Regions from separate parts of the Rahnella perminowiae genome, predicted to be linked through region 2. Evidence: predicted binding sites of a transcription regulator. Region 2 holds the regulator's gene; each other region holds the start of a gene.
What was found. The regulator Fur, encoded in region 2, represses iron uptake genes when iron is present. The targets are predictions, from matches to a motif close to ATAATAATGAGAACNACTATCAA.

Region 1: the regulator Fur is predicted to act here: its motif matches at 6,532-6,554, upstream of feoA (ferrous iron transporter A).
Region 3: the regulator Fur is predicted to act here: its motif matches at 3,658-3,680, upstream of J1781_RS16595 (Nramp family divalent metal transporter).
Region 4: the regulator Fur is predicted to act here: its motif matches at 5,504-5,526, upstream of exbB (tol-pal system-associated acyl-CoA thioesterase).

Annotation. Positions count from the first base shown of each region.
Region 1 covers NZ_JAFMOT010000186.1:50,178-58,278, reverse strand. The annotation lists gene J1781_RS20720 (AEC family transporter) at 1-602, shown strand, start outside; gene J1781_RS20715 (malonate decarboxylase holo-ACP synthase) at 616-1,242, shown strand; gene mdcH (malonate decarboxylase subunit epsilon) at 1,270-2,205, shown strand; gene J1781_RS20705 (LysR family transcriptional regulator) at 2,456-3,376, opposite strand; gene J1781_RS20700 (FeoC-like transcriptional regulator) at 3,471-3,707, opposite strand; gene feoB (Fe(2+) transporter permease subunit FeoB) at 3,716-6,034, opposite strand; gene feoA (ferrous iron transporter A) at 6,121-6,345, opposite strand; gene J1781_RS20685 (Tex family protein) at 6,762-8,101, opposite strand, start outside.
Region 2 covers NZ_JAFMOT010000184.1:74,403-82,503, forward strand. The annotation lists gene J1781_RS18525 (methyl-accepting chemotaxis protein) at 1-44, opposite strand, end outside; gene fldA (flavodoxin FldA) at 466-993, shown strand; gene fur (ferric iron uptake transcriptional regulator) at 1,305-1,760, shown strand; gene chiQ (ChiQ/YbfN family lipoprotein) at 1,893-2,228, opposite strand; gene chiP (chitoporin ChiP) at 2,242-3,654, opposite strand; gene glnS (glutamine--tRNA ligase) at 4,139-5,809, opposite strand; gene nagE (PTS N-acetyl glucosamine transporter subunit IIABC) at 6,003-7,955, opposite strand.
Region 3 covers NZ_JAFMOT010000181.1:151,544-159,644, reverse strand. The annotation lists gene J1781_RS16610 (alpha-keto acid decarboxylase family protein) at 1-395, opposite strand, end outside; gene mgrA (L-glyceraldehyde 3-phosphate reductase) at 723-1,712, shown strand; gene J1781_RS16600 (DUF2502 domain-containing protein) at 1,872-2,306, shown strand; gene J1781_RS16595 (Nramp family divalent metal transporter) at 2,381-3,610, opposite strand; gene J1781_RS16590 (NupC/NupG family nucleoside CNT transporter) at 4,027-5,214, shown strand; tRNA gene J1781_RS16585 (tRNA-Ala) at 5,349-5,424, opposite strand; tRNA gene J1781_RS16580 (tRNA-Ala) at 5,496-5,571, opposite strand; gene J1781_RS16575 (formate/nitrite transporter family protein) at 5,925-6,716, shown strand; gene gltX (glutamate--tRNA ligase) at 6,818-8,101, opposite strand, start outside.
Region 4 covers NZ_JAFMOT010000183.1:99,551-107,651, forward strand. The annotation lists gene J1781_RS17740 (DedA family protein) at 5-664, opposite strand; gene metC (cystathionine beta-lyase) at 878-2,071, opposite strand; gene J1781_RS17750 (TRAP transporter large permease) at 2,249-3,541, opposite strand; gene J1781_RS17755 (TRAP transporter small permease) at 3,554-4,066, opposite strand; gene J1781_RS17760 (TRAP transporter substrate-binding protein) at 4,123-5,100, opposite strand; gene exbB (tol-pal system-associated acyl-CoA thioesterase) at 5,620-6,546, shown strand; gene exbD (TonB system transport protein ExbD) at 6,556-6,990, shown strand; gene garD (galactarate dehydratase) at 7,062-8,101, opposite strand, start outside.

The DNA of each region.
Region 1 (8,101 bases), on a different contig from region 2:
TGGGTGATGCGCCATCAACATCGTTGTCCGTTGCGGTCTCTATCGCCTGCGGTTCCGTGCTGATGACACCGTTCTGTCTGCTGATTCTGGAACGTGAAAAAGCGCGTCTCAGTGGCGAAAATCAGGGGTCTTCCCTGGCACTGCTGCCGGTTCTGATGTGGCGTTCCGTGAAAAAACCGATCGTCTGGGCACCGTTGCTGGGCGTGATCCTGTCAGCGATTGGCATTAAAATGCCGGAAATCTTCCTGGCGTCGATTAAGCCGCTGGGTTTGTCAGCGACCGCGTCTGCGCTGTTCCTGACCGGTGTGATTCTGTCAGCCCGTAAACTGAAAATTAACGGTCCGGTGCTGTTATCTTGTGTGGCGAAAAATCTGATCCAGCCGTTCATCGCCTGGGGTCTGGTTCTGGCGTTTGGCCTGAGTGGTCAGGTTGCGGTGACCGCTATCCTGATGATTGCGTTGTCTGCCGGTTTCTTCGGTATCGTGTTCGGTAACCGTTTCGGCGTGCAGTCTCCGGATGCTGAAGCCTCACTGCTGATCAGTTCCGTTTTGTGTATCGTGACCCTGCCGCTGTTTATCTCGTTAACGGCAGCCCTGCATTAAACAAGGATTGAATATGTCTGACCCGCGTGCCCATGATTTTGTCTGGATCAGTGACCGTTCAGCGCTTGAGAACGACGGCGGTTTACCCGAATGGGTGAACACCTGCTGGCGCACGGCGCTGCCGCTGGTGGTGCGTCGCGATAAGCGTGCTGACGGTGCGGTTCCGGTGGGTATTCGCGGGCTGACCCGCATTCAGCGGGCCGCCGCCTGGATTGATCCGGCGGCGGTGATGCGGGTTGTCACACCGGAATCCCTGATCAGCGACGTCAACGCGCTTTTACACTCGCCGTTTGTGTCTCAGCAACCGGTGCAGGCGCTGATTACGTTGTGCAGTCTGCAATGGCCCTTCGTCTGGGGGGTGACAGGCAGTTGTGCGTATGCGCTGGTGAGTGATCTCCCGGTGATGCACGCCGACAGCGATCTCGATTTACTGGTGCGCTGCGACACGCCGGCAGAACCCTCTCAGTTTTCTGATTTTTACGACCAGCTTCAGCGGCTGCCCTGCCGCGCCGATGTTCAGATCAATACACCACGGGGTGGATTTGCGCTCAGCGAATGGCTGCGTGGCGGTGACATCATGCTGAAAACGGCGTCCGGCCCGTTGCTGGTGCGCGACCCGTGGCAATTGCCGGCAGAGTGATACCGGCCAAAAGAAGCAAGGAGCACGATGAAAATCTTATTTACTTTCCCCGGACAAGGGCCGCAGGTGCCGCAGATGCTGCATCGCCTGCCGGATAATCCGCTCACGCATTCTCTTATCGAACAGGCAAGTCTCGCGCTGGGTGAAGACGTCCTGTTGCTCGACAGCACCGATGCTTTGCGTTCCACCCGTGCGGTACAACTGTGCTTATTGATTGCCGGTGTGGTCTGGGCGAAACAATGTCAGGCCGAAGGGATTGAGGCGGATTTTTGCAGCGGGCTGTCGATTGGCGCGTTTCCAGCCGCAGTGATTGCCGGTGCGCTAGGCTTCGGTGATGCCGTCCGGCTGGTGGCATTGCGTGGTGAACTGATGCAGCAGGCTTATCCCCATGGCTTTGGTCTTTCAGCGATCACCGGCCTGCGTCAGGCGCAGATTGAGGAACTGGTGGCTCAGGTCAACAGCGCCACTTCGCCGGTGTATCTGGCAAATATTAATGCGGAAGATCAACTGGTGATTGCGGGCAGCGATGCCGCCATGGCACAGGTGATGCATCTCGCCAAAACACGGGGCGCGCAGAAAACACATCAGCTGGCGGTCAGTGTGCCGTCACACTGTGCGCTGCTCGATGAGCCTGCGACAAAACTGGCGGAGGCGTTTAAACAGATTCATCTTTCCCGTCCGGCCTGCGGTTATCTCAGCGGAACGACCGGACGTGTGTACTGGCAGCCGGAAAAAATCGCCGGCGATCTGGCAATGAACATGGCGCGTACCGTTAACTGGCGGGATGCCATGGTCGCTGCGTACCAGCGTGATGTGCGGCTGGCGATAGAAATGCCGCCGGGCGCGGTGCTGACCGGCCTGACACGCCGTGCGATGGAGCAGGGCGAAGCGTTGTCTGTCTGTCAGTCGGGCATGCAGGTTGCGGCACGTCTCGCAACACGGTTACGGGAAAACGAACGCTGAGTAAAGGCATGACAGGTGGGTGATGAAAACACACTGCATTGTTTGATTATTGTGCAACGTGCTATTGTCCAACCACTCTGACCAGACGGTTTGAAATCATCGATGAAATACGATTCAACAACATGATACGGAAAAAGGACAGTTTTACCCTTATGACGGCGTGAGCATTCCGGAATCAGCTATCTGGAGCCACCATCCTGATAAAACGCATTGGCCGCTTGTGCTGATTGCGCAAAACAGCGAGCGCTTGTCAGCGCTTTCTGCTCGTTAACGCATACATCCGGCTTTCAGCGGCGAGGGCGAGCAAATTCGGGTCGTGCTCGCGGCTGTGCGGGAAGACCAGCGAGATGGTCTGGCGCATCTGATAGGCTTCTGCCAGTGGCAGTAATCTCACCGTATTTTCATACACGCCTTTCATTCTGCCTGGAATGAGGGTGTAGCCAACCCCTGCCTGCACCAGACTCAGCATCGAGAAAATATCATTCACCCGCGTGACGATGTCCGGCTCGAAACCGGCGACCTGGAAGGCTTCCTGAAAGCCGTGATAGGTGGCGAACCCTTCGGCCAGCGACACGAATTTCTTCTGTCTGAAATCGCGTAAGTCTGCTGTGCCTTCTGAAGCCAGCTCAGCGCTGGCCGGGGCAGCGAGGAAAATATCGTCCTGAAACAGGGGCAACTGATCGTAACGCTGGGCATCAACGTTGGAATCACTGGTCGAAATCAGAATGGCATCCAGCTGACCGTCTTCCAGCTTGTGCAGTAAATCATTGTTGGACCCCATCACCAGCTCCAGTTCAAGCTCCGGACGGCGCAGTTTCAGCCCCATGATCAGACGCGGAATGGTTTCCAGTGTCAGTGAATATAACGTGCCGACTTTCAGCCGCTTATCGCCATAACCGGCGGCACGCCGGGTCGCCAGAATCCCGTGCTCCATTTGCTCAATGACCTGCGTCGCGTGCTCCAGCAGCGCTTCAGCGGCAGGCAGCGGCAGCAAATTGCGGCCACGATGGATAAACAACGGGCAGCGCAAGCCTTCTTCCAGTGAATGCAGGGCGCGATGCACACTGACGCTGCTCAGACCGAGTTGTTCGGCAGCGCGGGTGATGTTTTGCTTTTCCATATAGGCGAGAAAAATTTCGAGTTTACGGAAGGTGATTTCACTGTCGATCATGCAGGCTCCTGCGGCGCGTTGTAGGCCGTTGCGGTCTGAAATGATAGCTGAATAGCCGCCGGGCGACTATTCAGGAAGGGCGGAAAGGCCGGTGTCAGGGAATGAGGGTGTAAGAAATTGTCAGGCACTTCTTGCCGTCGGCGCAGCTTTTACAACTGCCGCTCAGGCAGTTGTCATCGGCTTCGATGACTTTTGCTTTGTGCATGGCGACCAGCCGTTCAAGCATCGCCTGCACCAGCGGCTGCGGGGCATTAAGCTGATGGCTGAGCTGGCGGGCATCTGCCCGTCCGGCCAGTGCGAGAGTGTCGCGAACCTGAATCAGACTGGTCATTTTATCTCCTAGTGACAGTCGCTGCCGGTAGCGGGTTTACAGCAGGCCGCCACATTGCGCGGATGCAGATGGATGCTGACCCGGCTGCGGGCTTTGCGCAGGGCGGTTAAAACGATGGCATTGAAAATCAGCACGCTCAGGATCATACCGGCGCTGTGTGCCGGATGACGGCTGAACGTCGCCGCCTGATAGAAAAGCGTGGCCAGCGAATACGCCACATTCAGTCCCCAGAAGATGGAGAACGTCATCCAGCTGCGGCTGGTTTCACGGGCAATCGCCCCCATCACCGAGACGCAAGGCACGTAAAGCAATACGAAGATCAGGTAGCTGTAAGCCGAAATCGCCGAGCCAAATTTGGTGCTCATGACGCCCATCGAGCTGACGCCCATTTCGCCGTCACCTTTGCTGGCTTCGATCGGGTTTGACAGCACGCTGATGCTGAAGGTGTCTTTCAGGCCCTGCCAGGTTGCTTTCACCGCACCGCCCAGTTCATCGAACAGATTGAAACTGGCCGCATCGAAACCTTCATGGGTGATGTGTTCGGCGGTGTAGAGCGTATTCAGCGTACCGACCACCACTTCTTTTGCCATGGCACCGGTCACCAGCCCCACGGTTGCCTGCCAGTTGTCAGGATGGACACCCATCGGTGAGAGCACCGGTGTCAGGACTTTACTGACTGACGCCAGCGCCGAGTCATTGATGTTATCCACCGCCTTGCCGCTGAACGAGAAGCTGTTCAGTGCACCGATGAAAACACTGGCGATGACAATCACTTTACCGGCCCGCAACACGAAACCTTTCAGACGCTGCCACGTTTGCAGCAGCAGGCTTTTCAGATGCGGAACGTGATACACCGGCAGTTCCATCACAAACGGTGAGGCTTCGCCGCGCATGATGGTGTATTTCAGCAGCAGGCCGGTCAGGATGGCGACCACGATGCCTAACAGATAGAGCGAGAACACTACGGATGCGCCGTCCTGTCCGAAAAAGGCCGCGGAGAACACCGCAAAAATCGCCAGACGTGCACCGCATGACATAAACGGCGCCATCATCACGGTGATCAGACGTTCACGCGGTGCATCCAGCGTGCGGGCGCCCATAATAGACGGCACGTTACAGCCGAAGCCAACAATGAGCGGTACGAAGGATTTGCCCGGCAGACCCAGTGACTGCATCAGTCTGTCCATGACGAACGCGGCACGCGCCATATAACCGGAGTCTTCAAGGAATGACAGAAACAGATACATCATGCCAATTTGAGGCACCAGCGGCAGCACGGTGTTGATACCGCCGCCTATCCCCTGCGCCAGAAAAATGGTCAGCCACTGCGGGAAATGTAGGGTAAAGCCTATCCACTGCATACCCTGAATGAAAATCGCAGCTGAGCCGATATCGAAAATAGGTTGCAGCGCGCCGCCGATGTTGATGGCCAGTACGAACATCAGATACATCACCAGCAGAAAAACCGGCACGCCCAGAAAGCGGTTGAGGATCACCCGATCGAGCACCTGCGTCAGTTTATTCGGTGCCGTGAGATGAGAATTGCTGACCTCCGCGCAGAGTGTCGCGATACTCTGATAACGCGCATCGGCAATCAGCAGCGCCGGGTCTTCCAGTTTTTGCTCAGCCAGCCGGGCTTTCACCTGCGGCAATAAAGCGTGCGCGTTGCCTGCGTGCGTCTGGCTATAAATATCCCCTTCAAGCATTTGCAGCGCCAGCCAGCGGCGTTGTTGTAGCGACATGTCTTGCGGCATGCCGGCGGCCAGCACATCGACTTCCTGTTGCAGCAGCGGATGATATTGCACACGCTCCAGCGCAGCCACCTGAGGCAATGCGTCGATGGCAACTTTCAGTTCCTGAATGCCACTGGCCCGGGTAGAGATCAGCGCCACCACCGGGCAACCCAGACGGGCAGAAAGCGCAGGGATATCAATATTGATGTTCTGGATTTTGGCGATATCAAGCATGTTCAGCGCCACGATGCACGGTACGCCCAGCTCCAGCAGTTGCAGCGTCAGGTACAAGTTACGCTCGAGGTTTGAGGCATCCACGACGTTGATCATCAGATCCGCGTCGCCGCTAAGAATGTAATGGCAGGCAATTTGTTCATCGAGCGAGGTTTGCTCGGAAATGGTGGTCAGGGAGTAGGTACCGGGTAAATCCACCAGCGTAATCTGATGTTCTGCGGTGGCGAACTGACCTTCTTTGCGCTCGACAGTGACGCCTGCCCAGTTACCGACACGCTGACGGGAACCGGTTAACTGATTGAAAAGGGTGGTTTTACCTGAGTTCGGATTACCAATCAGGCCGATAGTTAATGGTTTCATACGTTAAAGTCTGCGTGTGAGAAAAGGTGAATATGCAAGCGCAAGGCCCGCCGCGAAAAATGTACTGTCACCGGCCTGACGGGGGATCAGGCCATCATCTCGAGCTGCAGCAGATCGAGATCTTTTCTGCGGACCACCAGGCTGGTACGGCGGGTTTCAATTTGTACCGGATCGCCCATCGGCGCCACGCGGATTATGTTGAAAAATGAACCCGGCAACATCCCGAGTGACAGCAGTTTCTGCCGGTAAGCCGGGCTGATTTCGTGTGAAAAGCCGGTAATTTTATAAGCACGTTTTGACTGAAGTTGCATAATTCCTCGCGAGGCGATCAGGCATTAATGGATGACGGCGTTTTAGTGATTTTGCGCCGTGCGTCCTTGCCCGGTGGTTCCACTGACTGGCGATTTATGTTGCTAAAAATATTGCTCTGAAATTGTCCCTGGTGCGAAATGGCCAGCCTGAAACTGGCGGTGCACTGAATACACAAAGAAGTACAAATGAGAATAATTATCATAATTAGTACGCGTATGGAGACAAAAGAAAAGAGGTGGGCCTCTTCGCGGGTATCTCCACCGCGTCGCTATCCTATGCCTGCGGGATGTGCGTTTTATTGATTTACCTCAGTGATTGATTCATTAGGAGAGAGTTTAAAAAGTGTCGAAAAAAGAGGCGTAAAAAAAGCCGCTGATTATCAGCGGCTTTCACAGGGAGAGGAGCAAAAGGAAAATTACCGTTTTTTACTCAGTGCAGCTGCCAGCGCATCGGCCATCGCGTTGTTACCGGCAGGAGCCGCATTGCGCCCCGCCGGTTTGCCCGGTGAATGACGCTTCTGATTATCGCGGGAATCTGTCGCCGGTGCGGAAGGACGCCGTGCCGGTGCTTCGCCGGGCTGTTCGTCCAGTCGCATAGTCAGCGCGATACGTTTACGTTGCAGATCGACTTCCATCACTTTGACTTTCACGATGTCACCCGCCTTCACCACTGTGTGAGGATCTTCGACGAATTTGTTCGCAAGCGATGAGATGTGAACCAGACCGTCCTGATGGACGCCAATATCGACGAACGCACCAAAGTTGGTAACGTTAGTGACAGAACCTTCGAGGATCATACCCGGCATAAGATCGTTCATGGTTTCGACGCCATCGGCAAAGGTGGCGGTTTTGAACTCAGGACGCGGATCGTGCCCCGGTTTTTCCAGCTCTTTGATAATGTCGGTGACCGTTGGCACACCGAACTGCTCATCGGTGAATTCGCTGGCTTTCAGGCCGCGTAACACATTGGAATCACCCATCAGATCTTTCAGCGCCAGCTGTGTCGCTGCCAGAATGCGTTCCACGACCGGATAGGTTTCCGGGTGAACTGTCGAGGCGTCGAGCGGATTATCGCCGTGGTTGATGCGCAGGAAGCCCGCGCATTGTTCAAAGGCCTTTGGCCCCAGACGGCTGACTTTCAGCAACTGCCCGCGGTTACGGAACTGACCGTTTTCATCGCGCCAGCTGACAATATTCTGCGCCATCATGCGGGTCAGGCCCGCCACGCGGGTCAGCAGAGGAACGGAAGCGGTGTTGAGATCGACACCCACGGCGTTCACACAGTCCTCCACGACGGTATCGAGTTTTTTCGCCAGCTGGCTCTGGCTGACGTCGTGCTGATACTGACCGACACCGATGGATTTCGGGTCGATTTTTACCAGCTCCGCCAGCGGATCCTGCAAGCGACGTGCGATAGAGACGGCTCCGCGAATAGAAACGTCCAGATCCGGGAATTCCAGTGCCGCCAGTTCGGAAGCGGAATACACCGATGCACCGGCTTCGCTGACAATCACTTTCTGCGCTTTTACCGCCGGGAACTGTTTTTGCAGCTCGAGGAAGAAACGTTCCGTTTCCCGCGACGCGGTGCCGTTGCCGATCGCCACCAGTTCGACGTTGTGTTTGATGCACAACGCGGCAACCTGTTGCGCGGCTTTTGCCGCCTGACCGGTATGGGGATAAACGGTATCGATATCCACCAGTTTACCGGTGTTATCCACAACGGCGACTTTCACACCGGTACGTAAACCCGGATCAA
Region 2 (8,101 bases):
GTTAACAAAGCGGCCCTGATGGTAATATTTTTTAAAAACTGCACGATATGCCTCTCTCGAAACATGACTGTTTCTGGCCTGAGGATTGAGGGGGATGCGGAGAATCAAGACAGGTAACCAGCAGGCAAGTGCCCCAGGACATGTTTGAACACCTCTCCGGGCATCGATTTCTTTATTATGTTGAGATTGCTCTCGCATCATCTATCGGCGGAATATTCTCGAAATTTAGTATTGTGACGACTTATTTCTTCAATTTGCGTTTGACCTTATTCAGCCTGAGGTTAACGCACCCTGCGTGAAAGCACACAAAGGCGATAACACTTAAAAATATTGCCCGATAAACTTATTTCCCAGCTAAGAAGGCGAGCAGAAGCATATTCTCCGCCGCACGAGTTTGCTATCATCTGCATTATTATTGCCTGCGTTGCAGAGCACTTCATTGAGAACAAGAGGTTAGGTAATCTTATGGCCGTTGTAGGTATCTTCTTTGGATCCGATACAGGTAACACCGAAAACATCGCAAAAATGATCCAGAAACAGTTGGGTAAAGATGTTGCAGAGGTGCATGACATTGCGAAGAGCAGCAAAGAGGATCTGGAAAAATTCGATATTTTGCTTATCGGTATTCCAACCTGGTATTACGGTGAAGCGCAGTGTGACTGGGACGACTTTTTCCCAACGCTGGAAGAGATAGATTTCGAAGGTAAGCTGGTTGCACTGTTTGGCTGTGGTGACCAGGAAGACTATGCCGAATATTTTTGCGATGCACTGGGCACCGTGCGCGATATCATTGAGCCACGCGGCGCAGTGATTGTCGGACACTGGCCTACCGAAGGGTATCACTTTGAAGCCTCTAAAGGCCTGGCTGATGATAAGCATTTCATAGGACTGGCAATTGACGAAGATCGCCAGCCGGAACTGACCAGTGAACGTGTTGATGCCTGGGTGAAACAGATCACAGAAGAACTCAGCCTTTCTGAAATTATTGGCTAAAAACCCTGTTGGCCCTGAGGATTTATTCTACAATTGAAGGGCCAAACTATTACTGAAATTAACAATTTAACTGCTACAAAATTGTAACTTTCGGTCGTATCAAGGTACACTGAGTTCCTCTGTTTTTTCTATCGATCAAGTCGTTGCATTACCAATGTGACCGGCAAATTGTGATCTTTATTAACAGGCTATCGTTGACGACAATTGGCACACTTGCGTAAACGAAGAGACTAAACGAATAATTTGTGCCGCCGATGCCACAGGCTGCATGCCTCAACTTGATTAGCACATAGTAACAGGACTGAATCCGCATGACTGACAACAACACCGCACTGAAGAAAGCTGGCTTAAAAGTCACGCTTCCGCGCCTCAAAATCCTGGAAGTGCTGCAAGCGCCGGAAGGTCATCACGTTAGTGCGGAAGATCTTTACAAGCAATTAATTGATATGGGTGAAGAAATTGGCCTGGCAACGGTTTACCGCGTTCTGAACCAGTTCGACGACGCCGGTATCGTTACCCGTCATAATTTCGAAGGCGGCAAGTCCGTATTCGAACTGACTCAGCAGCATCACCACGATCACCTCATCTGCCTGGATTGCGGACGTGTAATCGAATTTCGTGATGAGTATATTGAAGGCCGTCAGCGTGAGATTGCTAAGAAACACGGCATCAAACTGACCAACCATAGTCTGTATCTCTATGGTCATTGTGAAGCAGGTGATTGCCGCGAAGATGAGTCTTTGCACAACGATAAACCTGCGCACTAATATGGCATGTGGCAACCCCGTTGCCGACAGGCTGTGAATTCATTAACCGCTGAAAAGCGGTTTTTTTATGTCTGGATTTCAGCAACCCTAAAAAAACCCCGGCACGCCGGGGTTTGATTTCTGCGATTCGTTTTACGGTTTCGGAGCGTTATTGGCCCGGATTTCCTGCCATATCTTTCCGCAATCTGCGGCATACGCCTGACCATTACCGGTTTTGCGTGCCGTAAGACACTGCTGGTAATCCACCACGCGAACCGTTTCCTGTTCCGCAAATTTTTGGTGGGCTTTTTCCTGTTTCAGTACATTCAGCACCGCCTGACAGGATGCCAGTTTATCCGGATTGCCTTCCGCCGTATTAATACAGGCGCTGTAAGCCTCACGCGTTTTGGATATTTCAGCCTGACCGGCTGTCGGCGCACAACCCGCCAGCAGAACAGCGGATACCACGGTCATCAATAATTTATTCATCGACATAGCGACCTCAGAAAATAGTGAATGGAGCGATAACGATGAATTTCACGTCTTTTTCATCCTGGAAAATATTGCCGTATCCGCCGCCCCAGCTTGGAATATCCGAATGATTGTCATACTGGGTGTAATGCAGTTTGAACAATGTCCCTTTCGCACGGCCTTCCTGAATGGTGTACAGCGCATCCAGACTCCAGGCGCTTTCTTTCAGGCGCTGACTCTGGTCGTAAGCCGCGTTAGTGCTCGGCCTGGCATCCCATGCATAAACATAGGAGCCACCGACGGCTAAGCCCGGTAAATCCCATTTTGCCAGGTCATACAACACGCCTGCATATACTGCTTTTTCACCGTTAGCGTTGAAGTCCGAACGGTTGTCCCACCACACATCAAGACGGCCGTTTGAAGAGGAATACGTCGGCGTCATACGTTGCAGGAAGTAACCCTGGTTCCCTTCCGCTTTCACCATCGTCCCTTCCAGACGCCAGTTGAACTGACCCGTGGTATAGCCGAAAGTTAACGCCTGCAACCAGGCCAGACCATCATACAAACTGTTTGGATCATTTTTGTCGCTGATACGATCTTCTGCCCCATAGAACTGATAGCTGGTAGTCAGCGGATTGCCCAGCAAATCTATTTTGTACGAGGCTTTGCCAAAGTACTGATCCACATAACTTTCAGCCTGACCAAACGCGCCTTCCAGCACGAAGTCATTTTTAAAGTCATATTTCGCACCGAGGGAGTGAATATAAGAAACGCCGGTTTTCTTATCATTCTGGCGGAAATCATCCATTTCCAGATGCCAGGGCGATTTATATTCGTCGGCCCACATATAGGAGAAACTCAGTTCACCCGGATCACCGAAATCATGTTTATACCCGGCTTCCGCACCGCGATAAGTCCCCGGCATGAAGCTCCAGTGCGGTGCGATCAACGTCTGCCCTGTGGGCTGAATATAGCCCGCATGTCCCCAGAATCCGCCATATTTAAATTTACCGGCCGCTTTGTAGAGACTGACCCCGCCTTTATCACCTGAGTAATCCTCGTCATAAGCGTGGTTTTTAGAAGAGAATGCAATTTCGTTTGGATGAGTGCTGTCACTGGCTTCGGCTAATTCAATGGCGGTGAAGGCCGCAACGTCGATACCGAACATGTCCCAGGCATAACCAGAGGAAAAATCAAGATTCAGGTTAGCAGTGGAGTGTGAAAGGTTAGTCGCGTATTTGTTGTAGTCGGAATTATTGACGGTGACTTTTGAGCCATCCGGACGGGTTTCTTCTTTGGTTTTGTTCAAATCTTTGCGGTCACGTTCACGCTGCCAGTAATACACGCCACCGGTCAGTGTGGAATCATCGATAAAACCGGCCGCGCTGGCCTCGTGTGAAAACATCATTCCGCCACTCAGTAAAGTGCCGGCGAGAGAATACATGGCAGGTTTCAGGTAAGCCGATCCCCTGCCCCTGTTAAGGTGCTTGTGCATAGAGATTCCTCATTTTGACTAAAAATTTCGTGCAAAACCCAAACGGGTATCAAAATCGGCCGTCAGAGACGTAACCGGTTAAATCAACATTAAGAGTATTTTTCGCGACGCGAATTATCAATGGGTAATTAATCATTGATCATCGAAGTATGACAAAGTGCACATAAAGATGAAAAAATGTAACTATATGTCTTAAGGCAGGATCAGACCGACAGATTATTTAAATAGAGAGAATAAACAAGTCACTAAGTTTTACTGAGGAAAGGTTAAAACGTTTCAGCCACAGAAAGCACTGAAAATGAGCGTTTAAAAATCATACATCGGGAACACATTAATTCGCGACGAAAACCAATTTTTTGCAGTAGCAAAATAAAACCCGGACATAAAAAAACGCAGCCTGAGCTGCGTTTTTAAAACCTTATTGCGATGACTTTTATGCGACCGGTTTACTTTCCCATGTATCACGCAGGCCCACGGTACGGTTAAATACCAGATGTTCCGCGCCGGAGTAGCGACTGTCAGCGCAGAAATAACCTTCACGCTCGAACTGCAGGCTGATTTCAGCCTGAGCAGCCACCAGCGACGGTTCAACAAAACCGTGCGCAATCACCAGAGACTCCGGGTTGATTGTGGTCAGGAAATCTTCTGCCTGCCCCGGGTTGGCAACATTGAACAGACGGTCATACAAGCGGAACTCAGCCGGTTTACCTTCTGAAGCCGAAACCCAGTGGATCACACCTTTCACCTTGCGGCCATCGGCAGGATCTTTACTGAGGGTGTCGATATCGTAAGAGCAGAAAATCGTGGTGATATTCCCTTCTGCGTCTTTCTCGATACGTTCTGCTTTGATCACATAGGCATTACGCAGACGCACTTCTTTGCCCAACACCAGACGCTTGTACTGTTTATTGGCTTCTTCACGGAAATCGGCCTGATCGATGTAAATCTCACGGGTAAACGGTACTTCGCGGCTGCCCATTTCCGGTTTGTTCGGATGGTTCGGCATCTTCACCCACTGCACAGCATCACCCGTAAAGTTTTCAATGATCACTTTAACCGGATTGATCACTGCCATAGCGCGCGGTGCATTCTCGTTCAGATCGTCACGGATACAGGATTCCAGCGCCATCATTTCAACGTTGTTATCCTGCTTGGTCACACCGATACGACGGCAGAATTCACGGATTGAAGCAGCGGTGTAACCCCGGCGACGCAGGCCCGACACCGTCGGCATACGCGGATCGTCCCAGCCTTCAACAATCTTCTCCGTTACCAACAGGTTTAGCTTACGCTTGGACATGATGGAATATTCTAGATTCAGACGGGAGAATTCGTACTGACGCGGGTGGCAGGGAATAGAAATATTATCCAGAACCCAGTCGTAGAGACGACGGTTATCCTGGAATTCCAGCGTACACAGCGAATGGGTGATCCCTTCCAGCGCATCGGAAATGCAGTGGGTAAAATCGTACATCGGATAGATGCACCATTTTTTACCGGTCTGGTGGTGTTCTGCGAACTTAATACGGTACAGAACCGGATCACGCATGACAAAGAATGGCGAGGCCATGTCGATTTTAGCACGCAGACAGGCAGCGCCTTCAGCGAACTCACCGTTACGCATTTTTTCAAACAGCGCAATATTCTCTTCTACGCTACGATCGCGATACGGGCTGTTTTTACCCGGCGACGTCAGTGAACCGCGGTATTCACGGATCTGCTCAGGAGACAGTTCATCCACATACGCCAGACCTTTGTTGATCAGTTCCAGCGCGTAAGCATGCAGTTGATCAAAATAGTCCGAGGAGTAATGAATATCGCCGCTCCAGTCGAAACCTAACCACTGAACGTCGTGTTTGATCGACTCAACGAATTCGATATCTTCTTTTGCCGGATTGGTATCGTCAAAACGCAGATTGCACTGCCCCTGATAGTCTTGTGCAATGCCGAAATTCAGGCAGATAGATTTCGCATGACCGATATGCAGATAACCATTAGGCTCAGGCGGGAAACGGGTGCGAACGGTATTATGTTTCCCGGTCGCCAGATCTTCATCAATAATCTGACGGATAAAATTTGTTGGGCGGGCTTCAGCCTCACTCATTGTGCAATTCCTCTACGCAACATTGACTCTACGGATAACCGCTTATGTTCCAACAAGCCACGTCGGGAAACAACCGTTAGTTGCATAAAATCGTGGTTATCTCTGCTGCGTCTGTTCTCAGGCAATAAAAAAGCGGGAAGAGATCGCTCTCTTCCCGCTGTCACTCCGTCAACCTGTTACGCCATCTGGCGAATTATTTGCTCTGGATGTCGAACAGCTTGGTCTGTCCCGCGACCACGGAACCACTGGCCAGTGAGACCACACCGGTATAATCATCAATATTACTGACGACGACCGGGCTTATCATTGAACGGGCATTGGCGTTCAAATAATCCAGATCCAGTTCCAGCACAGGCTGACCGGCGGTGACTGTTGCGCCTTCCTCGACCAGTCGGGTAAAGCCCTGTCCGTTCAGCGCCACAGTATCAATCCCCATATGCACCACGATCTCAGCACCGGAAGTGGTTTCCAGGCAGAAAGCATGATTGGTATTGAAGATTTTCACCACGGTGCCCGCGGCTGGCGATACCACAATTTTATCGGTAGGACGAATAGCGACACCATCACCTACGGCTTTGCTGGCAAAGGCTTCATCAGGCACCTGATCCAGCGCGACGATATCACCCGTTACCGGAGATACTAAAGTTTCCACTACCGTTTTCACGCTGTTTGGCACGGCCTGAGGTGCAGTTTTGACAGCAGCAACCGGCTCAGCCGTTGCAACACCTGCGGCGACTGGCCCGCGAGCCATCACTTTTTTCATTGCATCAGCCAGAGATTCAGCTTTTGCACCCACAATAACCTGAATGCTTTGTTTATTCAGACGAACAATTCCTGACGCACCCAGACGTTTACAGGCAGCATCATCAACGGTGCCCGCATCTTTTACATTCAGACGCAGACGGGTAATACAGGCGTCAATACCTTTGAAGTTGTCAGAACCGCCCAGCGCACCGATGTAACTCAGCGCCAGCTGGTTCAGACCTTCTTCAGTATTGCTGTTCGCTTCCGGCTCACCGATATGCTCAACGTCGTCTTCACGACCCGGCGTTTTCAGGTTGAACATGCGGATAATTACGCTAAACAGAACGAAGTAGATGACGAAGAATACGACGCCCATCACCAGCAACATCCAGACGTTCTTGCTGGCTGCTGGCAGGTTGTACATCAACGCATAGTCGATGGCACCTGCGGAGAAGGAGAAGCCGGCGTGGATACCCAACGCTGTCGCAATGTACAGGCTGACCCCGGTAAGGATAGCGTGGACTAAATACAGTAGCGGAGCCAGGAACATGAACAGGAATTCTAATGGCTCGGTCACACCGGTCAGGAATGCGGTCACCGCGACTGAAACCAGCATACCGCCAACCAACGAACGACGCTCTTTCGGTGCAGCGAAGTACATTGCACATGCTGCGCCTGGCAGACCGAACATCATGATTGGGAAGAAGCCGGACATGAACATCCCTGCAGTACCGTCACCCGCGTAGAAGCGGTTGATGTCACCGTGGAATACAGTACCCGCAGCGTTAGTGAAGTCACCAATCTGGAACCATGCGATGGTGTTCAGAACCTGATGCAGACCGGTTGGGATCAGCAAACGGTTTACGAAACCAAAGATACCTGCACCGAATGCACCAGCACCTACGATCCACTCCCCACCCGCACGGATTGCATCCTGCACCGGAGGCCAGACGTAACCGAAGATAGCGGCCAGAATCAGACAGAAGAAGCCGGTTGCGATAGGAACGAAGCGTTTCCCACCGAAGAAACTCAGGAAGTCAGGCAGTTTGATATCAGACCAGCGGTTGTAAACCATACCGCCCACCAGACCGGTGATAATACCGGCCAGCACGCCCATGTTTACCGCAGGGTTGATGGTGATCATCGCTTTAGTCAGGATGAAGTAACCAATACCACCTGCTAATGCTGCTGCCCCGGCATTATCTTTAGACCAGCTGGATGCCACACCAATAGCAAAAATTAATGCGAGGTTATCGAAAATCCCGCCACCGGCTTGCGCGATGAAAGGCATATTAAGAAGATCAGGCTGACCGAAACGCAGCAATAAAGCAGCGACTGGCAGTACGGCTATCGGCAGCTGTAGCGCTCTGCCTAAACGCTGAAAGAATCCAAGAATATTCACATTTCCCCCTATCCGCCGTCAGGCGAATCACCTAAGTAGTTTAATTAGTATGGTTACTACCTTTACATTTACCGTTCCGATTTAACCAACTGCACTTATAACTAACAGCAATGCGAGTGTAAAAAGATTATTTCGTATCGCAAATT
Region 3 (8,101 bases), on a different contig from region 2:
GGCGCGGACATCCGTGCGAAATGGGTGAATACACCATCTCCCAGCGTGTGATGCAGCAACTCCCCCTTACGCTGAGACGTCAGCGCTGGTGCGCCCACAATATGCACGACAGGCACATATTCCGCATAACTGCCGGCAATGCCATTCAGCGCACTCAGTTCACCGACACCAAATGTGGTCAGCAACGCCGCCAGACCCTTAATACGCGCATAACCATCTGCGCCATAGGCAGCATTTAATTCATTGGTACAGCCGACCCAGGTGATTTGCTGATGATTGATCACGCTGTCGAGGAATTTCAGATTGTAGTCGCCCGGTACGCCAAACAACTCGGAGATCCCGCTTAATGATAAGCGGTCCAAGAGATAGTCACCTACGGTATATTCATTATCCATGACGATCCTCTGTTAAAAATAAAGTAAACAGTTAATCCCACTAATTTAAGTATTACCCCAAACCGGGGAAGAGGATATTAATTATCCGAAATAAGGCATGGCAACGCAGAGTTACACCCCTGCACTGCGTTAAGGCAGGAAAGCGGATTCAGCAGTAAAGATAATATGCAGGAAGAATAGTCACGGTAATCAATCTCTCTACGCGTAAGGATTGTTCCGGATGTGATCTGATTAGCTGGAAATGCTTGTGAAAGCGCATACACTAAAATGGTTTTTTTATGAAGTTATTACCTTCTGTTCACTCCTGAATTGATTATAAGGACTCACATGGTGTATCAAGCCAGTCCAACCCGTTACGAGAATATGGAATACCGTCGCTGCGGCCGGAGCGGTCTGAAATTACCCGCCGTTTCTCTTGGCCTGTGGCATAACTTCGGCGATAACGCGCATTTTGAAAATGGCCGCAAACTCATCCGCCATGCTTTTGACCATGGGATTACCCATTTCGATCTGGCTAATAACTACGGCCCGCCTCCGGGTTCTGCGGAACAACATTTCGGCCGCATCCTGCAGGAAGATTTATTGCCCTACCGCGATGAGCTGATTATCTCCTCCAAAGCCGGTTACACCATGTGGGACGGCCCGTATGGAGACTGGGGCTCAAAAAAATATCTGGTCGCCAGCCTGAATCAGAGCCTGAAACGCATGGGTCTGGAGTATGTGGATATTTTCTATCATCACCGTCCTGATCCTGATACGCCGCTGGAAGAAACGATGGCGGCGCTGGATTTAATCGTACGTCAGGGCAAAGCGCTTTACGTCGGCTTGTCGAACTATCCGGCAGAACGCGCGAAAAAAGCGTTTGAGATTTTGCAGCAACTTGGCACGCCATGCCTGATCCATCAGCCGAAATATTCGATGTTCGAACGCTGGGTGGAGGCGGATTTGCTGGATACGCTGGCGGATAACGGCGTGGGTTCCATCGCCTTCTCGCCACTGGCGGGCGGCGTGCTGACGGACCGTTACCTGGCAGGTATTCCTGAAGATTCCCGTGCGGCCAGTGACAGCAAGTTCCTGACTGCGGATCAACTGACAGAAGAGAAACTGGCGAAAGTGCGTAAGCTGAATGAGATTGCCCAGGCACGTGGTCAGAAACTGTCGCAGATGGCGCTGGCCTGGGTTCTGCGGGGCGACCGCGTGACGTCTGTCCTGATTGGCGCCAGTAAAACCAGCCAGATCGACGACGCCGTGGGCATGGTCTCACATCGCCATTTCAGCGCAGAAGAACTGGCGGCTATTGAAGGGATTTTAGTGTAAGCGGTTACTCTTCAGTATAAAAAACGCGCCTTTATGGAGGCTTCGTAAGCAAACCGTTAAGGCGCGTAAATCATTCAAAACAGGATTGTAAGCAATAGAACCGGTGTCCGCTTCCCCTTATAACTGTCAGCATAAATTATAAGGAATCTGGGGCCACACATGTTAAAACCGGTACTTTTTGCGACTTTGTTCTTTGCCCTGCTCCCTGCGGCGGTACCCACCGTGCAGGCCAGCAGTTTCAGCCTGAATACGCCGGGCCTTTCTATCAATATCGGTGACCGCGACAGGCGGGGTTATTACTGGGACGGCTATGACTGGCGTAACCCAAGCTGGTGGAACGGCTATCGGGGCCACCACTATGGTGCACGCAGCCCGCGCGGCTATTACTGGGATGGTTATCGCTGGCGCGATCATGGCTGGTGGAACGAACGCCATCCGCCACGTCGTCCGATGCCACCGCCGCGTTATTATTACAGCGACCACGGGCGTGCGCATTATGATCACGGCCGCGGGCCGGATCGGGGTCGGGGACATGACCGGGGGCACGGCCATGATGATCACCGGGGCGGCGGGCATGGCGACCACCGCCATTAATCAACTGAATAAAACAAACAAAAACGGGACAGCGCAAACTGTCCCGTTTTTGTTTGTCTGTCGCTGAGCAGGCGTTATTTCAACATACCGATCAGCAGATAGAGGTTAAGGCTGACGACGATCAGCACGATGACCCGGCCCGCCCACTGGACGGTTTTCGTATTCACCATATCACCCATCAGGCTGCGGTTACCGGTAAAAGCCAGCAACGGCAGCAACGCCAGCGCAATCCCGAAGCTCAGCAAGACCTGGCTCATCACCAGAATGCGTGTGGCATCTAATCCCATCAGGATCACAATAAAAGACGGCATCATGGTCACCGTACGGCGAACCCACAGCGGAATGTAGAATTTCACGAACCCCTGCATCACCACCTGCCCGGCCAGCGTACCGACCACTGTTGAAGATAAACCGGCAGCCACCAGACTCAGACCAAAGGTAGTCGCAGCAGCGTGACCCAGCAATGGTTGCAGCGTCAGATAGGCTTCATCCAGCTCGCTGATCCCACTGTGTCCGCTGAAATGAAATGCCGCTGCGGCTGTCGCCATCATCGCCAGATTCACGAAACCGGCAATAGTCATGGCAATGCCGACATCCAGCTTGGTGGCTGAATAACGCTGCGCTTTAGAGGCTTTACCGCCCCGCTGAGTCAGCGAGGAGTGCAGATAGATGACATGCGGCATGATGGTCGCACCGAGTACACCGGCAGCCAGATAGACTGAATCGGCGGTTGGCAGTGCAGGGATCAACATGCCTTTGCCCAGCGCCACCATGCTCGGTTGCGAAAAGAATAACTCAACGATATACGCCGCCGCGACAAAAAGCAGCAAACCGGCGATCACCAGTTCCAGCGGCTTTTGCCCGCGTTTTTGCAGCCCGAGGATAATAAAGGTCGCAATCCCGGTGAGCACCGCGCCTTGTAACAGCGATACCCCGAGAAGCAGTTTAAAGCCAATGGCGGCACCAATAAATTCGGCAAGATCGGTAGCCATCGCGATAATTTCCGCCTGCACCCAGTAAGCCCAGACAGCCGGACGCGGGAAACGATCGCGGATATGTTCGGCCAGGTTTTTGCCGGTGGCGATACCGAGTTTGGCAGACAACAACTGGATCAACATCGCCATGATGTTGGCCCATACCACCACCCACAGCAACTGATAACCGTAAGAGGCTCCGGCCTGAATATTAGTCGCAAAGTTGCCCGGATCGATATAACCGATGGCGGCAATAAAAGCCGGCCCCATCAGTGAAAGCTTCATCTTTCTGGACGCGCGGCCTGTGGATTCGGCCCGGCTGTTCAGCATAGTTAGTTAACCCTTACAATTATTACGCTTACATCAATCATATCTAATTGATAATGATTATCAAGTGCATTTAGAATGATCTGAGTGATTGCTCTGATAGGCAGCAGCTGTAAGCGGGAAGGTAATAACTGAGAGGTGATTCGCTCACCCGATTTCAGAAAGCCAGACGCATCGTACTTTCCTAAAACAGACATTAACGGGCCAGATTCAGAATGCATTACGGCACATGATAAAACTAGCACAGGAATGCTAATTGTGCTTAGTTTTATTAACATCTTGATTTTTTGTGTGATGAGCCGTGATTTGTTGCAATTCGTGTCTGTAATTTCTATATTTGCAATCGACTTCACGTTTTAAATGTACGCGTTACATAAAATGTCCGTCGAAATATAGCCTGCCTCTAATTTGGAGCACCCATGTCCCGAATATTGCACTTTGTATTAGCGTTGGCCGTTGTCGCTGCACTCGCTTTACTGGTGAGCCGTGACCGGAAAAATATCCGTTTACGTTTCATTGTTCAGCTGCTGGTCATCGAAGTCTTATTAGCCTACTTCTTCCTGAATTCTTCTGTTGGTTTAGGTTTTGTGAAAGGCTTCTCAGACTTGTTTGAGAAATTATTAGGATTCGCTGCGGAAGGGACCGGCTTCGTATTTGGAGGCATGAGCGATAAAGGATTAGCGTTCTTCTTCTTGAAAGTTTTGTGTCCGATCGTGTTCATTTCTGCACTTATCGGTATTTTACAACACATTCGTGTACTGCCTTTCGTCATCCGTATTATCGGTACGGTTCTGTCGAAAATTAATGGCATGGGAAAACTGGAATCTTTCAACGCCATCAGCTCCCTGATTTTGGGTCAGTCAGAAAACTTTATCGCGTATAAAGATATTCTGAGCAAAATGTCTGAAAAACGTATGTACACCATGGCAGCCACAGCAATGTCGACGGTTTCTATGTCGATTGTGGGTGCGTATATGACCATGCTCGAACCGCGCTTTGTTGTTGCTGCGCTGGTGCTCAACATGTTCAGTACTTTCATCGTACTGTCGTTGATCAACCCTTATAAAGTTGATTCAGAAGAAGACCTGCAAATCGGTAATACGCATCAGGGCCAGAGCTTCTTTGAAATGCTGGGTGAATATATCCTGGCGGGTTTCAAAGTGGCTATCATCGTTGCAGCCATGCTGATTGGTTTCATCGCACTGATCTCCTGCCTGAATGCATTGTTTGACGTGGTATTCGGTATCACCTTCCAGGGCGTGCTGGGTTATGTCTTCTATCCGTTCGCATGGATGATGGGTGTGCCAAGCCACGAAGCCTTGCAAGTCGGCAGCATCATGGCAACCAAACTGGTTTCCAATGAATTCGTTGCGATGTTGGATCTGCAAAAAGTCGCAACTGAGCTGTCACCTCGCGGCGTGGGCATCCTGTCCGTGTTCCTGGTGTCATTCGCGAACTTTTCCTCGATCGGTATCGTTGCAGGTGCTATTAAAGGTCTGAACGAACATCAGGGCAACGTGGTTTCACGCTTCGGTCTGAAACTGCTGTACGGCTCAACGCTGGTCAGCGTGTTGTCTGCTTCTATCGCAGGTCTGGTACTGGCGTAGTAAGCCAATACAGAACGACAAGAAACCCGCTTCGGCGGGTTTTTTTTATGTCTGCAATTCAGGCAGGAAAACCGGAAGGAAAATCACAAACCCCGGAAAGCAAAAAACCTGCCGAAGCAGGTTTCTTTAATATTTGGTGGAGATAAGCGGGATCGAACCGCTGACCTCTTGCATGCCATGCAAGCGCTCTCCCAGCTGAGCTATACCCCCACACGAGGTTGTATCTGTTTACTTTTTGTTTCCCTGGGAAGGAAACAGCCAACTTGCTCTGGAAAGGAAGTTGGTGGAGATAAGCGGGATCGAACCGCTGACCTCTTGCATGCCATGCAAGCGCTCTCCCAGCTGAGCTATACCCCCAATTCATGCCCGTAAAAACGGGTGAACGGGGCGCATAATATGAAACGTCGCTACCCCTGTCAACGGCTAAATCCGTTTCTGAATTCAAGCGCTGAAAAAGCCGTCAAATCCCTCATCCCTCCGGCAAAAAACACCTTTCTTCAGGGAAATTTTCAGACAGACACTTTGTTTTACAAAACACCCGCCAGCCCGCACGATTCCTAGCTTTCTGATCTGCTTACGCATTTCCTTAACATCTATGTCCGAATAATTAATAGAATGTTAGCAGACTATGAAAATCGTCTTGTTTTGAGATAAATCTCAGAATAGACTGCTCGCGCAATAATCATAACTTAAACCATTCGAGCACTCCCATGTCCTTGTATTCACCTAAAGAAATCGCTTCCATCGCCGTCACAGCGGGCGTTAATAAAAGCCGCGCCACCGTGTTGAATTTGTTAATTTTGGGCTTCCTGGCTGGCGCCTTTATCGCCACCGGTTTCCTGTTGGATCTGCATGTAATAGGGACATTACCTGCTTCCTGGGGTTCATTCAGTAACTTGCTGGGCGCTGCTGTGTTTCCGGTAGGCATCATTCTGACTGTATTAGCAGGGGGAGAACTGCTGACCGGTAATATGATGACCTTACCTATCGCCTGGTTCGCGCGTCAGATCAGCCTTTACGCTGTTTTGCGCAACTGGTTCTGGGTGACTGTCGCTAACCTGCTGGGCAGTCTGGCCGTGGCCTATTTCTTCGGTCACGTTCTGGGGCTGACGGAAGGGGCTTTCCTGAGCAAAACCGTGGCAACCGCCACTGCGAAGGTCAATGCAGACTTCATGCACGCGTTCATTTCTGGTATCGGCTGTAACTGGCTGGTGTGTCTGGCAATCTGGCTGGCCTTCGCCAGTAAAGAAGTGGGCGGCAAAGTGATCGGTATGTGGTTCCCGGTTATGGCGTTCGTGGCCATCGGCTTCCAGCACGTGGTGGCAAATATGTTCATCGTGCCTGCAGCAATCTTTGCCGGTGCGCTGAGCTGGTCAGAATATCTGCCTAACTTCGTGGCCGTCTTCCTCGGTAACGCTGTAGGGGGTGCAGGCTTCGTTGGTCTGATGTATTTCCTGGCCTACCGTCCGACCGTTGAAACACCGGCGACTGAACAACGTTAATTAAGCCGTTTTCACGCTTACGTTTTACGGAAATACAAAAGCCAGCCGGTTTCCCGTGCTGGCTTTTTTACGACTCTTTTTAACAAGCTACTGAGCGGACATTACTGCGCTTGTGTTTCACGCTCAGCAATGAAGGCTAATGCCATATCGATACGCGCCAGCACACGGCGCTGACCGATAGCATGAACGGTGACGTCAACACCCGGTGACTGACCTGCGCCGGTTACCGCAACGCGCAGTGGCATCCCTACTTTACCCATCCCCACTTCCAGCTCATCCGCTGTGCCCTGAATCGCGTGGTGAATGTTCTCAGCAGTCCAGTCAGTGATTGCAGCCAGTTTGGCGCGCACCACTTCCAGCGGCTGGCGCGCAACCGGACGTAAATGTTTCTTCGCCGCATCCGCATCAAACTCTGCAAAATCTTCATAGAAGTAACGGCAGGACTCGGCCATTTCTTTCAGGGTTTTGCAGCGCTCACCCAGCAGGGTGACGATTTCGAACAGTTGCGGGCCGTTACGGGTTTCGATACCTGCCTGCTCCACATGCCACAACAGATGGGTCGCCACATAATGCGGATCCATCGTATTAATGTAGTGGTGGTTCAGCCATTGCAGTTTTTCAGTGTTGAACGCACTGGCTGATTTGCTGACGTTTTCCAGTGAAAACAGGGCTTTCATTTCATCACGGCTGAAAATTTCCTGATCGCCATGAGACCAGCCCAGACGCACCAGATAGTTCAGCAGGGCTTCGGGCAGATAACCGTCATCACGGTATTGCATCACGCCTACCGCGCCGTGGCGTTTAGACAGTTTTTTACCGTCATCGCCCAGAATCATTGAAACGTGCGCATAAACCGGTACCGGTGCGCCCAGCGCTTTCAGGATGTTGATCTGGCGCGGAGTATTGTTGATGTGATCTTCACCACGGATAACATGGCTGATTTCCATATCCCAGTCATCAACGACAACGCAGAAGTTATAGGTCGGGGAACCATCGGTACGGCGGATGATCAGATCATCAAGCTCGTCATTGCTAAATTCGATCGGACCGCGGATCTGGTCGTCAAAAATAACCGAACCTTCCTGTGGGTTACGAAAACGCACGACACACGGCTCATCGGCCGCGTGATGTTCATGGCTGTCGCGACAATGTCCGTCATAACGAGGCTTCTGGTTATTCGCCATTTGTTCCTCACGCAACGCTTCCAGACGTTCTTTAGAACAATAGCATTTATAAGCCGTGCCGTTTTCCAGCATCTCATCAATCACCGCGTTATAACGGTCAAAACGTTTGGTCTGGAAATACGGGCCTTCATCCCAGTCCAGATTCAGCCAGTTCATGCCATCCATAATCGCGTCAATAGCAGCCTGGGTGGAGCGTTCGAG
Region 4 (8,101 bases), on a different contig from region 2:
ACGCTCAGGCACGACATTTGCGTTTCTTCCATACCACCACCAGCCCGCCAACCAGCCCCATCACCAGCAACAGAAGCGGTAAAATCATCAATCCCGCCATGACCTGATCTTCATGGCGTTTGACCAGCGGAATGTGGCTCAGCGCGAACCCGAGAGTGATCACCACACCGACCCACAGAATGGCGCTCAGCCAGTTAAAGAACTGGAAGCGGGCATTGTTCAGTCCTGAGATGCCCGCCATGGTAGGCAGCAGGGTGCGGACAAACGCCAGAAAACGGCCAACCAGCAGTGCCATCAGCCCGTGTTGAGTAAACATATGATGTGCGCGCTGATGATAGTGCGCAGGAAGTTGCAGCAGCCAGCCTTTCACCAGGCGGGTATGACCGAGCCAGCGGCCCTGAATATAGCTCAGCCAGCAGCCCAGACTGGCAGCGGTGACCAGAATAATCAGGGTCGGCACGAAGCTCATGACACCTTTGGCAATCAGCGCGCCGGTCAGCAGCAGCAGGCTGTCACCGGGCAGGAAAGAGGCGGGAAGCAGCCCGTTTTCAAGAAAAAGCGTGGCGAACAGAACAGCGTAAATCACCCAGAGAAGTTTCGGGTCGGCGAGCATACTGAAATCATGCTGCCAGAGCGCATGAAAAATGTCGCAAATAACGGCCATATTCTGTCCTGTTTCTGTTCATTAAAAACTGTCGCTTACCAGTGTATCGCGATTTACGCCAGAAGACGTTGATCTGAGGCTCCTGGGAAAAAGACAGAATGCCCCGGCAGAGGTGACCGGGACTCCTGAGAGCTTACAGATTATTCTCATTTTGCGAACGAAAATACGTCAGACACCTTACCGATCTGCGCGGTGTGTCGCAATCTCTGCGGATCAGGATGTCGCAATCCGTTCAAAGGCTGTTGAAAGATCGGCGATCAGGTCGTCACAATTTTCCAGCCCGATATGCAACCGTACCAGCGTACCGGTGAAATCGACGGTTTCTGCCGGGCGTATCGCCTGGATTTCTTCCGGCTGATTGGCTAAAACCAACGATTCAAACCCACCCCAGGAATAGGCCATACTGAAATGCTCGAAGTGATCGAGATAATCGGAAAGTTGCTGTTTGCTCAGGCGCTGTTTCAGTACAAAAGAGAACAGGCCACAGCTGCCGGTGAAATCACGTTTCCAGAATTCATGGCCTTTGCTGCCGGGTAATGCGGGATGATTAACTACCGCCACTTCGGGCCGTTCTGCCAGCCATTGCGCAATGCGGATACTGCTTTCTGCATGTTGTTTAAGCCGCACACTCAGGGTGCGCAAACCGCGACTCGCGACGTAAGCGGTATCAGCATCCGCCATCTGCCCCATCAGATACGACTGCTCCCGCAGTTGATCCCAGCAGCGTGCGTTCGATACAGCGGTGCCGATCATGGCATCAGAATGACCGACGATATATTTGGTGCCTGCCTGAATTGAAATATCGATATCGAATTCCAGCGCTTTAAACAAAATACCTGCCGCCCAGGTATTGTCGATCATGATGACAACCTCCGGGTTCACTGCCCGCACGGCTTTCACCATTGCCGGAATATCGGGGACTTCCAGGGTGATTGAGCCTGGTGATTCCAGAAATACTACTTTAGTGTCGGGCTGCATCAGCGAACCTAACCCCGCGCCGATATTGGCTGGAAAATAGGTCGTGGATACGCCAAGTTTTTTCAGTACTTTTTCACAGAAATCCTGGGTGGGTTCGTAAGCCGAACCCGCAACCAGAATGTGGTCGCCGCTGCTGACAAATGAAAGCACCGCGTTACTGACTGCCGCTGCGCCACACGGATACAGCGCACAACCCTCGCCCCCTTCCAGTTCCACCATCGCTTCCTGGAAGGAGAAATGCGTCAGGGTGCCCCGGCGTCCGTAAAACAACTCGCCATTGGCGCGGTTAGCAGTGGCATGTTTTTTATCCGCCACGGTTTCAAACACCAGTGATGAGGCGCGTTGTATCACGGTATTCACTGAACCCTGCGTAAATTTCTTGTTCCGTCCGGCGCTGACCAGTGTGGTTTCAATTTTTTTTGACGACATAATCCGTATTTCACCCTGTTTTGTTGCGCGGTGTGCTCTGGCATCCGCGGATATGCAATTAACTTAACATGATGAATTTATGGGGTCAGGCTTTTGGCAGATGGATGAGAAAATTTCAGCCAACTGTGCAAAAAAAAGCCCGTCATGACGACGGGCAAGGGAGAAACCGGTTTGGCATCAGCCGGTATAGACGCCAAACAGTTTGGGCAGGAACAGAGAAATAGTGGGGATGTACGTCACCAGCATCAGCACCATAAACAGCATGCAATAGAACGGCATCATGGCTTTGACGACATGCTCAATGCTTTGCTTGCTCACCGCGCTGGCGACAAACAATACCGAGCCGACCGGCGGGGTGATCAGGCCAATGCCCAGGTTCACCAGCATGATCATGCCAAAATGCACCGGGTCGATGCCGAGCGATAACACCACAGGTAACAGCACCGGCGTCAGGATCAGAATGATCGGTGCCATGTCCATCAGCGTGCCGATCACCAGCAGCATGATATTGATCCACATGAGGATCACGTACTTGTTGTCGGAGATCGAAGTGAAGAATTCGGTGATGCGCATCGGCAACTGCATGTAGGTCATCACTGCGCCAAAGCTGGCGGCAAACCCGATCAGAATCATCACGATGCTGACGGTTTTGACCGTGCGGTACATCAGTTTCGGCAGCTCGCTCCACTTGTAATCGCGGTAGATAAACATGGTGACGAAGAATGACCACAGACAGGCAATCGCCGCAGATTCTGTTGCGGTAAATACTCCGCTGAGAATACCGCCCATGATGATGACTACGGTCATCAGCCCCCACAGCGTGTCGATAAAAATCTTCAGCGCCTGGCGGAACGGCACACGTTCGCCTTTCGGATAGCCGCGCTTGTGCGCGAACATTACGCACATCACCATCAGCGTCAGGCTGAGCAGTAAACCGGGCAGAATACCGGCAATGAACAGCGCGGCAATCGACACCGTACCGCCGGTCGCCAGCGAGTAAATCACCGAGTTATGGCTGGGTGGCGTCAGGATCGCCTGTACCGAGCCGCTGGCAGTGACGGCCGCCGCAAAGTCACGCGGATAGCCCTTTTTTTCCATTTCCGGGATCATCACCGATCCGATCGAGGCAGTATCGGCCACTGAGGAACCAGAGATCGCACCGAAAAATGTCGAGGCCACGATATTCACCAGCGACAGCCCGCCGCGGATAAACCCGACAAAGATGTAGGCAAAACTGACCAGCCTGCGGGCGATCCCTCCCTCGGCCATGATCGCGCCCGCCAGAATGAAAAACGGGATCGCCAGCAGGGAAAATTTGTTCACGCCGTTGGTGAGCTGGATCATCAGGGCTTCAAACGGCAGGTCAATCCACCAGGCACCGACCAGTGCGCTCAGACCGACGGCGTAGGCGACCGGCACGCCAATCGCCAGCATTACCGCCAGCGTTAACAACAAGATTATCGCGTCCATAACAGGCTCCGGTCAGGCGTCAGAGTTGCCCAGTATCACTACAGGCCGCTGATGTTGCGGGCCGGCAATGATCTGCTCAATGATGAATAACAGCGTCAGCGCAGAACCGAGAGGCAGAGGCAGATAGGTTTGCCCGGCAGTCAGCAACGGAAATTCCGCCACCGGCTGCTGCCAGAGTTCGCTGCATAATTGCAGGCTGTACCAGAAAATAAATACGCTGATCGCCAGCATCATCAGATCAGAAAGCAATGCGGCAAATTTTTTCAGCACGGGCGGCAGCCGGTCAGTGACCATGGCGACGACAATGTGCGAACCGGCACGGTAACTGACGGCGGCACCAATAAACGTGAAGGTCACCATGCACATAATCGCGATCGGTTCCGGCCACGACAGGGCGTTGTTCATGACGTAGCGGGCAAAGATCCCAATGGGGATCACCGCCACCATCAGCAGCAAAGCGATACCCGCCAGCCACATCGCGCAGCGGTAAAGAATGTCCATCAGGGTGTGATAACTCGAAACCATAAATCCCCCGGTGAATGATCAGAAAGAGGCAGTCCGCAGACTGCCAGTGTCAGGGTTTACTTCACGTCAGCGATTTGCTGCATCAGCTCCTGATGATCTTTACCGAATTCATCGCGCACGGATTGTGTGGCTTTGACGTAGGTTGCAGGGTCAATTTCATAGAATTTCACGCCGCCTGCTTTCATGGTGGCGAGGGCTTTCTCGTTATAGGTTTTCCACAGTTCGCGTTGTTCATCCTGCGCCTCTTTTGCCAGTTTGAGGATTAACTGCTGGTCTTCCGGTTTCAGCTTGTCCCATTTCACTTTTGAATACAGGAACAGTTCAGGGATGATGAAATGGCGGCTGTAGGTGTAGTTTTTCACAACCGGCAGGTAATTATGGGCGACAAAAGTGGGCGGGTTGTTTTCAGTGCCGTCGATGACGCCGGTCTGCATACCGCTGAACACTTCACTGACACCCATCGCCACCGGATTTGCGCCCATCGCTTTCAGCGTTGCCAGTGCAATAGGGCTGCCCTGTACGCGGATTTTCATGCCATGCAAATCTTCCGGTTTCACCACCGGCTGTTTGGTGATCAGGTTACGTGTTCCGCCATCCATCCATCCAAGAAAGACCAGCCGTGAATTCGGGTTGTTAGTGATCTTATCGCCGATCTCTTTACCGATCTGACCGTCGAGTACTTTATGCATATGATTTTCGTCGCGGAAAATGTAGGGCAGGGTGAAAACATTAATTTCCGGCAAAATCGAGGCAACCGGTGTCATCGACACACGGATAATATCCAGCGCACCAAGCTGTGCCTGTTCAATTTCCTGCTTTTCATCACCCAGTACGCCACCCGGGAACGTTTTAATCTCGAGGCGTCCGTCCGTTTGCTTTTGCAGTTTTTCGCCCATGTGCTGGACAGCGACTACGTTGGGATAGCCTTGCGGATGTACATCAGCGGCTTTGAGCGTTTGTGCTGCCACGCCATGGGTAAATAAGAGGGTCGCGGAACTCAGGCAAAGGCTGAGAAGTGCTTTTTGCATTTTCATCAGTTTGTCTCCAGGGTACTCAGTAAGGGAAAGATAAATGAGAGCAAGCGTCGAACACGGTGTACCCGGGGGTGCAACCTGTCCATGTTAAAAATGACTAAATAAGCTTATAAATTAAAAGGATACATAGGGTGCCGGTGTGTGGTCTTCCCCAGTAGAAGCACATTACCTTATTTTTTATTGCGCGGTATTTGAGCGTTATCACAAACTTATAACAAATATAAAAAGCCGTTGCTTAATATTTAAAACATTGTTTTGACTTGGTAATAAGCGTCAGATGATTGATTAATGGTGTAATTCTTCCGGGAAATGTGACGGAGATTAAATTGTTCATCCTTTGTGCAAAAAGGAAAAACCTTGTGATCAGTCAATGACACGCAGGTCGCCAGGCGGGATAATGTAAATAATAATGAGAACGACTATCAATTAGGTGTTTTTTTTTGATATCATCCGACTTATTCATTCTTTCTACATACTGATTCTGGCTGGAGGCGACGCGTGAAAACGGCTCGCAATAAGATGAAAGAGGCGACCTCATTACTGATGTCGTTAATGTTGGTTGCTGGCCTGAGTGGCAACGCGATGGCGGCACCGGCGACGCCGGCTGGACAAGCCGTCAGTTCTGCTGCAACTCAACCTGCAACGGCGGATACCCCAGCACCGGCAACCCGTGACGCAACGGCGGCTCCGGTGATGCAACCCGCACCAACGGATACCGCACCTGTCATTCCAACCGATTTGTCTGTTATGGGCATGTACCATCATGCTGATGTGGTGGTGAAAACCGTCATGATCGGTCTGTTGCTGGCTTCTGTGGTCACCTGGGCGTTGTTATTCAGCAAGGGGGCAGACGTTTTCACCGGCAAACGCCGTATGCGCCGTGAATTTGACGCGTTGTCTTCTGTTCGTACACTGGATGAAGCTGCCGAGCAGGCTGAAAGTTTTGCCGCCAGCAGCATCAGCGCGCAGATGATCCGTGATGCCCAAAACGAGCTTGAACTCTCTGCAGGATCAACTGACAACAACGGTATTAAGGAGCGGACGGGTTTCCGCCTTGAGCGCCGCGTCAGCGCTGCCGGCCGCCACATGGGCCGTGGCAATGGTATTCTGGCGACCATCGGGGCAATCTCTCCGTTCGTCGGCCTGTTCGGTACTGTATGGGGCATCATGAACAGTTTCATCGGTATCGCACAGACGCAGACCACCAATCTGGCGGTCGTGGCACCGGGTATTGCCGAAGCCTTACTGGCGACGGCTGTGGGCCTGATTGCGGCCATCCCTGCGGTGGTGATCTACAATATTTTCGCCCGTACTATCACCTCTTATCGTCATCAGGTCGGCGATGTGGCGGCGCAGATAATCCTGTTACAGGGCCGTGATTTGGATCTGGCTGCCAGCAAAAGCAATACGCCACGCGGTCAGACAGGTCAGTTACGTGTAGGGTAAGAACAGATTATGGCTATTCGGTTAAACGATGATATCGACGAAAGTGGTGAAATGCATGACATCAACGTCACGCCTTTTATCGACGTCATGCTGGTATTGCTGATCATTTTCATGGTGGCAGCGCCGCTGGCTACCGTAGATGTGCGGGTAGATTTACCGGCTTCGACGGCAAAACAACAGCCGCGTCCGGAGAAACCGATTTTCCTGTCGGTAAAAGCTGATAAGCAACTGTTTCTCGGTGATATACCGGTCAACAGCAGTAATCTGACCGCCATGCTGGATGAGCGTACTCAGGGCAATAAACAGAGTACGATTTTCTTCCGTGCGGATAAGAGTGTGGATTACGAAACGCTGATGAGCGTGATGGATAACCTGCGTAAAGCCGGTTATCTGAAAGTCGGGCTGGTCGGTGCAGAACAAGCCGGTGCCGCAGCGGCGCAGTAGGTTTTTCTTCAGTGCAGAAACATCAAAAGGCCAGCATTTGCTGGCCTTTGGTTTATCGGAGGATCGGTGACTCAGGTCACGGGGGCGGGGTTAAACACCGCCAGTGCATTGTGGATGCCCCAGGTATCTGACCAGGTTTTCTTGCGCCCGCTGGCGATGTCCAGAATGAAATGGAACAGTTCCCAGCCCACATCCTCAATAGTGGCATCACCCGTTGCGATTGTCCCGGCGTTGATGTCCATCAGGTCATGCCAGCGGTTTGCCAGTGTGGTGCGTGTGGCCATTTTAATCACAGGCACGGCGAGCAGACCGTATGGCGTACCGCGTCCGGTAGTGAATACCTGAACGGTAATACCCGAAGCCAACTGCTGGGTTCCGCAGACAAAATCACTGGCAGGTGTGGCGGCGTAAATCAGGCCTTTTTTGGTCGGACGCTGTCCGGGTGACAACACTTCAGAAATCGCACTGGTACCGGATTTAGCAATGGAGCCCAGCGCTTTTTCAACCACATTAGCCAGCCCCCCTTTTTTGTTGCCAGGAGACGGATTAGCGCTGCGGTCAGTCTGGCCCATCGACAAATAATTATCGTACCAGGCCATTTCTTCCAGCAGACGCTTACCCACGTCGACGTCCGCAGCGCGAGGCGTCAGCAAATGGATGGCGTCGCGTACTTCTGTCACTTCCGAGAACATCACCGTTGCGCCGCAGCGCACCAGAAGGTCTGATGCATAACCTACTGCCGGGTTGGCAGTTACGCCTGAGAAAGCATCACTGCCGCCACACTGCGTGCCCACCACCAGATCTGAAGCCGGGCAGGTTTCGCGCTGACGGCGGTTCAGGCGTTCCAGATGAAATTGTGCGACGGTCAGGATATCGTCCACCATCGACTGGAAACCGACATGCTGTTCATCCTGCAAACGGACGATATGCGTGTCGTCGAGGGAAATCGCCTGCACGTCCGGGGTACCTTCCAGCAGGCGCTCGGGTTGCAGCTTTTCACAGCCCAGACCGACCACCATCACTTCGCCGCCAAAGTTCGGGTTCAGCGCCAGATTGTGGATAGTGCGGATCGGCACTATCGCCGCAGGCGCATTAATCGCCACACCGCAGC